One region of the Roseburia sp. TF10-5 genome, then DNA from elsewhere that is predicted to be linked to it. Evidence: riboswitches for the same ligand, from Rfam matches in the RefSeq annotation. Region 1 holds a riboswitch; the other holds the start of a gene.

Evidence for each region. Region 1 has a riboswitch for FMN ahead of DXD06_RS10690 (ECF transporter S component). Riboswitches for the same ligand answer to the same signal wherever they lie in the genome.
Region 2: linked by a shared signal. The riboswitch ahead of ribD (bifunctional diaminohydroxyphosphoribosylaminopyrimidine deaminase/5-amino-6-(5-phosphoribosylamino)uracil reductase RibD) and the one ahead of DXD06_RS10690 (ECF transporter S component) in region 1 are both predicted to bind FMN.

Annotation. Positions count from the first base shown of each region.
Region 1 covers NZ_QTYW01000010.1:81,060-85,792, forward strand. Annotated here, with positions in the region: gene DXD06_RS10680 (uracil-xanthine permease family protein) at 1-1,128, shown strand, start outside; gene DXD06_RS10685 (DUF2752 domain-containing protein) at 1,134-1,580, opposite strand; FMN riboswitch at 1,672-1,803, shown strand; gene DXD06_RS10690 (ECF transporter S component) at 1,942-2,571, shown strand; gene DXD06_RS10695 (LytR/AlgR family response regulator transcription factor) at 2,735-3,523, shown strand; gene DXD06_RS10700 (ATP-binding protein) at 3,748-4,733, shown strand, end outside.
Region 2 covers NZ_QTYW01000024.1:1,632-6,364, forward strand. Annotated here, with positions in the region: gene ribH (6,7-dimethyl-8-ribityllumazine synthase) at 65-526, opposite strand; gene DXD06_RS15385 (bifunctional 3,4-dihydroxy-2-butanone-4-phosphate synthase/GTP cyclohydrolase II) at 552-1,751, opposite strand; gene ribE (riboflavin synthase) at 1,786-2,430, opposite strand; gene ribD (bifunctional diaminohydroxyphosphoribosylaminopyrimidine deaminase/5-amino-6-(5-phosphoribosylamino)uracil reductase RibD) at 2,412-3,542, opposite strand; FMN riboswitch at 3,752-3,866, opposite strand; gene DXD06_RS15400 (aldose 1-epimerase family protein) at 3,935-4,733, opposite strand, start outside.

The DNA.
Region 1 (4,733 bases):
GCGGCACTGGATACCGGGATATTTGCCAATATGGCAGATAAAGAAAAACTGCAGTATGCGTGTGGCGGAATTGTTGTGGCAGGATTGTTGTATCTGATCCTTGCACTGATCATCCGGTGCGTTGGTGTAAAACGTGTGATGCGTTTCCTTCCACCGGTGGTGACCGGCCCGATCATTATCTGTATCGGACTGAGCCTTGCACCGTCTGCGGTCAGCAATGCATCCACAAACTGGCTCATTGCAATTGTGGCACTGGCAGTTATCATTATTTTCAATATCTGGGGAAAAGGAATGTTTAAGATTATTCCGATTCTTCTCGGAGTTGTGATTTCGTATGTGTTCGCACTGGTTCTGCAGGGACTTGGTTTTACGAATCCGGACGGATCTGTTATTTTAAATTTTTCCGGCGTTTCCTCGGCGGCTGTTGTCGGACTTCCACCGTTTATCCTGCCGAAATTTAATCTTACAGCGATTCTTATCATGGCACCGATTGCCATTGCGACCATGATGGAGCATATCGGAGATATTTCCGCGATTTCTGCAACGGTAGGACAGAACTTTATTGAGGACCCGGGATTGCATCGTACCCTGATCGGTGATGGAATTGCAACTTCCATTTCTGCAATGATCGGAGGACCCGCAAATACAACCTATGGAGAGAACACAGGCGTTCTGGAGTTGTCCCGTGTACATGATCCGAAGGTTGTCCGTCTTGCGGCATGTTATGCGATCGTTTTAAGTTTTATCCCGAAAGTAGCAGAGATTATTGCTTCGATGCCGGCATCCATTATTGGCGGTGTCAGCTTTATTCTTTACGGTATGATTTCTGCTATCGGTGTAAGAAATGTGGTTGAAAACCATGTGGATTTCACCAAGTCCAGAAACCTCATTATTGCAGGTGTGATCTTAGTTTCCGGTCTCGGATTCTCAGATGGACTGACCTTTACGATCGGAAGCACTTCCATTACCCTGACATCCCTTGCCATCGCAGCGATTGCCGGAATCGTGCTCAATGCGATTCTGCCGGGAAATGATTATGCATTTGGAAAAGACCCGGAAGGAGATGCATCTCGCGGTGTGGATCTGCGTCCGCATGAGCTGGAACAGGAACTGAAAAATCAGAAATAGAATGTTTATCCAAGAAGTGCAATGCCAAAGACGGCGAGAAACAGATTTTTGACCAGCCAGTTGAGCAGTACAATGGCAAGCGCGATCCACAGATAAATATCACGATAATGCATCCCGATGGCAAAACGTCCGCGGGATGCTTTTTCTATGGTCTGGGACAGCATAAACCAGCCGAAAAAGACAGCGGTATACACAACAATCGGATGGTAAAAGAAAGAGCGCACAATATGTCCGTGCAGCAGGGCATGAATTGCGCGTGTGCCGCCGCATCCGGGACAGTAGTACCCGGTCAGATTGTGCAGGACACAGCCATCCGGAGGAAATATCCACAGGAAATAACCGCTTTTCCATGCAAGTCCGAGCACGAGTGCGAGAATAAGACATACCCAGCCGATGATATAAAAAGAAAAATCTAAAGTTTTGTCCGTGCGTAATATATTTGAAATCTTCATGGAAATTATGTTAGCAAATGAATGGGAAAAAGTCCAGCCGGTGTTGACATTTTCGGACAATGTGAATATAATAACGATGAAAAATAAAGAAGGAATTCTTCGGGGCAGGGTGCTGCGGATGACGCATATTCCCGACCGACGGTATAGTCCGTGAACTGCTTTTTGCAGCCGAACCGGTGAGATTCCGGTACCGACAGTATAGTCTGGATGAGAGAAGAAAAAGTGCAAATTAATGTTTGCACTGTTGACTGTATGCTAGAAAAAGAACCCCGATAGAGAAATCTATCGGTTTTTTATTTTCTGATCATATATGCAGGCAACACTCCTCTGGAATTCCATTGATTCTGAAAGGAGAGTTCGTATGAGTGAACAGACAAAGACAGCAGTAAAACAGGGAGGCATGAATACAAAAGTACGCTATATTACGGTTACGGCGATGCTTTCTGCCGTAGCGTTCGTGCTTATGTATCTGGAGATTGCCATTCCGATCATGCCATCATTTATCAAATTTGATTTTTCGGATCTGCCGGCACTACTTGGAAGCTTTGCGCTCGGACCAGTGTGTGGGGTATTGATCTGTCTGATCAAGAACGTTCTCCATCTGGCATTTTCAAACAGTATGTTTGTTGGAGAACTTTCCAATTTTATTCTCGGAGCCGTGTTTGTGGCAATTGCAGGTAATATCTACAAACATAAAAAGACCAAAAAGAGTGCAGTAGTCAGTGGTCTGGTTGCAGCATTAGTCATGGGAATAGTCAGTGTGTTTTCCAATTATTTTGTGGTTTACCCGGTTTATTACAAGGCTGGTATGGCAGAGGAAGCCATCCTGCAGATGTATCAGGCAATTGCACCATCCATGAAAAGCGTATTGCAGTGCCTGATCTGCTTTAATCTTCCATTTACAATTGTAAAAGGACTGATTGCAGTTGTCATCTGTATGCTGATTTACAAACCGTTATCTCCAGTTTTAAAGGGACGTTTAAGTGAATGACATCGCCTCTGGTGAGTCTTCATGGTGGCTGTGCTTATTAGCATGGCCACTTTTAATGTTAAGGAGAGTTAAAAGAGAACATGATAAAACTCCTCATTGCCATAACACCCAATATACAGTAAAATAATAACAAATCCGTAAGACACAAGGAGTAACAGTTATCATGCAGTTTAAGAGAACACTGGAAATTAAGGCAGGTCATAAGCGTAGGGTAATCGATGTCACAGATATCCTATATATTAAGGCATCGGTGAATGACTGTTACATTCATGTGACAAGCGGAAGCGTATATAAGACCAGAAGCACCTTAGAGGCAATGGAGGCACAGGTCGGGGAATATTTTCTGAAAGTACACCGTACCTATCTGGTGTGTATCATGGCAATCCATGCATTGGAAGATACGCTGACACTTATCAACGGAGAAGAGTTAAACTACGCAACCCGCAGGAAAAAAGAAATCCTTGCCCAGCTGCAGGAAAAGCAGAAAAAACTGATTGAGGGCTTTGCCATGCCGAATACACCAAAGACACCGGAAGAGTATCATGCGTTTTATCGGAGCTTTGATCAGATGCCATTTGCCTTTACGGATATCGAGATGGTATTCAATGAGGACAGGCATGCAGTGGACTGGATCTTCCGCTATGGCAATGAGAAGCTGGCAGAGGTGGAGCATGTACCATTGACCGGACTGATCGGGAATACCTTCGGCAGTATCTTCTCCAATATGGACGATAAATGGCTGTGTACCTACGAACGGGTAACGCTGTATGGAGAACATCTTGAGATTATGGCTTACAGTCCGGAGATAGGCACCGAACTTAAGATTATCTGTTTCCCGACATTTCCGGGACACTGCGGATGCATGTTATTCCCACTGGATGAGATACACTGTGCACAAAAACAAGATGAGCTGTCACAGATATGGAAGGATTACCTGTTAACGCAGGAATAAATGCTGTGACGAACTGAATAAATGGACTAAAAATGCCGTTTCATCACGAAAAAAGTGGTGGGATGGCATTTTTTAGAGAAAGATAATAATATTTTCACTGAATATTTTAGCCTTTTTAGGCTATAATTTTCAATGACAACTTGAAAGTCTGATAGATAACATATATAATATTGAATGAAAAAGCCTGAATAGGCAGAAATTTTCAGTGAAATGGAGTGGGCTTTATGGAAATTAAGCGTGATAGTTACCTTGAGCAGTTGATTTCATATCGTTTTGATGGATTAGTGAAAGTAATTACCGGTATCAGGAGATGCGGAAAATCCTATCTTCTTAAAAATATATACCGGGATTACTTAATTGAAAATGGTGTAAAAGAAGAACAGATTATTACGATTGAGCTTGACCTTGCGAAAGACATTAAATATCGTAATCCGCTTATTCTTTCATCTTATGTAAGAGAGAAAGTGGAAAAGAGCAAAGACGAGTATTATCTTTTCGTTGATGAAATTCAAATGTCTGATGAGGTGGCTAATCCATATAATCCGGACGGTAAGAAAATTACTTTTTACGATGCTCTTAATGATTTGAGAGGTTTATCGAATTTAGATGTTTATGTGACAGGGAGCAATTCAAAAATGCTTTCCAGTGACATCCTTACTGAGTTTAGAGGACGAAGTGATGAAATAAGAGTACATCCACTTAGTTTTGCGGAATATTACTCTGCTGTTGGTGGGGATAAAAATGAAGCATTTGATGAATACGCATTTTATGGTGGTATGCCACTTATCCTGTCAAGACCTAATGATACGGCTAAGATGAATTATTTGAAATCGCTTTTCTCAGAAGTGTATATTAAGGACATTGTTGAACGAAAGAGAATCGAAAGGCAGGATGTTCTGGAGCAGGTTTTAGATTTGCTCTGTTCATCAGTAGGTTCATTAACAAACCCGACTAAAATTGCGAATACTCTGAAATCTAAACAAGGGGGCGGTGTGTCTGCCAATACGATTCGGGCATACATCGGGCATTTGGAGGATGCGTTCCTTTTTTCAGAAAGTAAGCGATATGATGTAAAAGGGAAATCCTATTTTGATTCGCCAAATAAATATTACTGCGAGGATATTGGACTTAGAAATGCAAGAATAGGTTTTCGTCAGCAGGAAATGACGCATATAATGGAGAACATCCTATATAATGAGTTAAATATCAG
Region 2 (4,733 bases), on a different contig from region 1:
TAGTTAGTTGTATAATACAGTATGGCTTATATTTTCATATCGTGCCTGCATTGTCCTTTTCTTTTTAAATCTGGCGGATGAGATTTACCATCTCCACAGCACCCAGTGCACAATCATACCCCTTGTTTCCAGCTTTCGTTCCCGCACGCTCAATTGCCTGCTCGATATTTTCCGTTGTAACCACACCAAACATTACCGGAATTTCGCTCTCCAGGGAAACGGCAGCCACACCCTTGGATACTTCATTGCAGACATAGTCGTAGTGGCTTGTGCTTCCGCGGATCACAGCTCCCAGACAGATCACGGCATCATACTTTTTACTCATTGCCATCTTCTTTGCGATCAATGGGATTTCAAATGCCCCCGGCACCCATGCCACCGTAATGTCCTCTTCCTTCACATCATGACGCAGCAGGCCATCCATGGCACCGCCCAGCAGTTTGTTAGTGATAAATTCGTTGAACCGTGCGACGACGATTCCTACCTTCATATTGTTTGCTACTAATTTTCCTTCCAATGTACTCATAATGTTCATTCTCCTTTTCTTCATTTTAAAAGTTTAATACATGTCCCATGCGATTCTGCTTCGTTTTTAAGTAAAACAGGTCATACGGTGTGGCCTGCATCTGGATCGGCACGCGCTCTGTGATGGAAATCCCAAACTCTCCGAGCTGGTATACTTTGTCGGGATTGTTGGTTAAAAGCCGCATGCTGTGCACGCCCAGATCCTTTAAGATCTGTGCGCCGATGTAATATTCGCGCTCATCCCCGGCAAATCCTAAGGCAAGATTGGCATCTAAAGTGTCCATTCCCTGTTCCTGCAGTTCATATGCACGCAGTTTGTTGATCAATCCGATACCGCGGCCTTCCTGCCGCATATAAAGTAAAATCCCGCGGCCTTCCCTTTCAATCTGTGTCATGGCAGCGGCAAACTGCTGTCCACAGTCGCACCGCAGGGAGCCAAAGGTATCTCCGGTGAGGCACTCGGAATGTACACGGCAGAGTACATTTTCTCCGTCCCCGATTTCTCCTTTGACTAATGCCACATGATGTTCACCATTTAAACGGTTCACATAACCGTATGCCCGAAACTTTCCATACTTCGTCGGCATCTTTGTCACAGCCACACAGTCCACCAGCTTTTCATGGCATTTGCGGTATTCCTGGAGTGCGGCAATGGTAATCATTTTTATACCGTGCCTTTTTGCAAGTGCAAGCAGTTCCGTCGTGCGCATCATGGTGCCATCCTCGCGCATGATCTCACAGCAGAGTCCACATTCTTTTAAGCCTGCCAGGCGGCACAGATCCACGGTTGCTTCCGTATGCCCGTTTCTCTCCAGCACCCCGTTCTTCTTTGCCAGAAGCGGAAACATATGTCCCGGACGCCGGAAATCCTCCGGTTTTGCATCCTCTGCCACACAGCGCATGGCGGTCATGGAACGCTCGGCAGCGGAAATGCCTGTGGTTGTTTCCACATAATCCACGGAAACGGTAAATGCTGTCTCATGGTTGTCGGTATTCGTTTCGACCATCTGCGGAAAATGAAGCTTTTTTACATATTCTGCAGACATCGGCATACAAATAAGCCCTTTGGCATGCATTGCCATAAAATTGATATTTTCTGTTGTGGCAAATTCCGCAGCGCAGATAAAATCGCCTTCATTTTCACGATCTTCATCATCCGTGACTAAAATCAGTTTTCCGTTTCGTAATTCCTCAAGTGCTTCTTCAACCGTCGCAAATCCTTCCATTATTCTTTCCTCCTGTTTTCTTTGTTATAACCATTCAAAATCCATATTTTTCAAGAAACGCCTGGGTGATGTGGGTTTCCTTTTTTTCTTCCTGTGGATGAAGCAGTTTTTCCACATATTTTCCGATGATATCGGTTTCCAAATTTACCAGTTCTCCCTCTTTTTTGCTTCCAAGCGTTGTCACCTCTGCCGTATGAGGGATCATCGACACCGAAAAATCATGCGCAGTTACCGCGGCAACGGTCAGACTAATGCCATCGATGGTAATGGAACCTTTCTCCACCACATACCGAAGGACTTCCGGCGGCGCCTCCACCCGGATCCATATGGCATTGTCATCCTGCTTGCGCCCGGCCATCTGTCCGGTCGCATCCACATGTCCGGCTACAATATGCCCTCCAAAGCGTCCGTTTGCCGACATTGCACGTTCCAGATTCACAGGACTTTTTCTTTTGCACTGTGCCAGTGCCGACCGGTTTAAAGTTTCATGCATGACATCCGCAGTAAATCTTTCGTGGTCAAAGGAAGTGACCGTCAGACAGACTCCGTTTACCGCTATGCTGTCTCCGATATGCACATCCTCAAGTATCTTTCTGGCGTTAATCGTCAACACCGCAGAATGTGCGCCTTTTGCAATGTTTTCAATGGTTCCCATCTCCTCTATGATTCCTGTAAACATGATAATGGCCTCCCCTCTGTCGCCGGGTATCCCTCTATCAACCAGTCCGATCCCAACGCTGTAACTTTTGTCCGGCTTAATGTCACGGCCTCTGCAGGTTTTAAAAATCCCTGCCCCTCAACCGGGGTTTTGGCTGTTGCCCCGCCAAACAGCTTAGGCGCCACATATGCCTGCACCTTCTGTACAAGCCCAGCTTGCAGAGCCGACCAGTTTAAAGTTCCACCACCTTCGAGAATCACGCTGTCAATCTCCTGTTCTCCAAGCTGTCGCATCAGATCCCAAAGATCTACCTGCCCATCTTTTTCCGGTGTGACTAAAATCTGACATCCTGCCTCCACATATGGCATATGCATGGCTTCCTGCCGGTTACAGCTTGCTATAATCGTTGGAACTTCTTTTGCGGTACGCACAATCTGTGATTCTAATGGCGTCCGCAATGCTGTATCACAAATGATGCGCACCGGGTTTACCCCATTTTCTGTTTTTCCTAGCCGGCAGGTCAGCATCGGATCATCCGCAAGTACCGTTCCCACGCCAACCATAATGGCATGGTAACGGTTCCGCATACGGTGTACATGCGCACGCGCCGCTTCTCCTGTCACCCAGCGGGATGCCCCGGTATACGTGGCAATTTTTCCATCCAGTGTCATCGCATATTTTAAAATGACAAACGGAAGTTTTGTCTGGATATAATGAAAAAATACTTCATTCATTTCATCACATTCGTCCTGTAATACCTGTTCAGTCACTTCTACTCCATGTTCCCGCAAAATCCGGATGCCCTTTCCATGAACAAGTGGATTCGGATCTTTCGAACCAATCACTACTCTGCGAATTCCTGCGGCAAGCAGAGCATCGGTACATGGTGGTTGTTTTCCATGATGACAGCACGGCTCTAAGGTCACATAAATCGTAGCCCCTTCCGGGGATTGTATACAATTAGCCAGTGCATTCCGTTCTGCATGTGGCTGTCCGTAGTGTTCGTGATATCCCTCTCCGATAATTTTTCCATCTTTTACAATCACAGCACCTACCAGAGGATTCGGGGATACCTGTCCTTCTCCTTTTTGTGCCAGTGCTATTGCTCGGCGCATGTAATATTCATCTGTCATTTTTTCTCCTTTTTCATCAGTGATATGGCTTCGCCATACCACAAAAGCCCCAAGCAAATGCTCAGGGCTTCTTTTTACCGTGTTCTGCTGCCGGGGATATATTTTCAAATCCTTTTATTCATAGGAAATAAAAAATGCTCTGGAAATAAATTCCAGAGCAAACATTTCAATATCCACCACAACCATACACGGGTTCTTGTGTTTCTATCCTTTATCTTCTTTCATCCAGACTGTACTGTCGGCTTCGGAGTTTCACCGAATCATGCCTTGCGGCTCGTGGGCTATACCACCGGTAGGGAATTGCACCCTGCCCTGAAGATCTTTATAAAATTGTCTATGTATAAGACTATAATCTTTCTTTCCTTTTCTGTCAAGAGAATTTTTCTGGCTTTCTATACTGCCTCCACCGTATAATGGGCTTTCCAGATACCGCCCGGTGCAATCAGATTTCCCCACTCCCGATCTTTTAAATCTCCGGTAAAATCAGCACTGTCACAGCGTCCATACCATGGCTCTACACATATAAACGGTACATCTGCTCCCGCCGGTGACCAGACTCCAAACAATGGAGCATCCATCGTAACGGTCAGATAGGGATTTCCTTCCATGTCACAAAGAGAGACTTCATGCACATTCTGATTTTCAATCACAAGGGCATCATCATCAAACAGATGATCGGTAACTGTCAGATAACTATTTTTCAATTCATAATCCACAGTACCGTTTCCGACCAGACCATCCACAATCGTTGTACTTGTAAGCGGACCAGCTACATCAAAGCGGATTTTACAATTTTTCGGACGATTGAATGCCGGATGCCCGCCAATCGAAAACGGAAGTTCTTCCTCCGAAGGATTTTCCACCTGCCAGAGCACTTCCAGCTTATTTTCCTCGATGTGATATCCAATACGAAGGGTAAACGCATAAGGATATTTTGCCATGGTTTCCTCATTGGATTTTAATACAAACCAGAGCGTATCCTCCGTCTGAGAATCCAGCGTAAAATCCATATCGCGGGCAAATCCGTGCTGTCCCATGGTGTAAGTCTGTCCTTTGGTACGAAACTGTTTGTCTTTTACCGCTCCAACAAACGGAAACAGTACCGGTGAGGTGCGTCCCCAGAATTTTGGATCAGCTTTCCACATATATTCTTTTCCGGTATTTTTACGGACCAGAGATTTTAATTCTGCC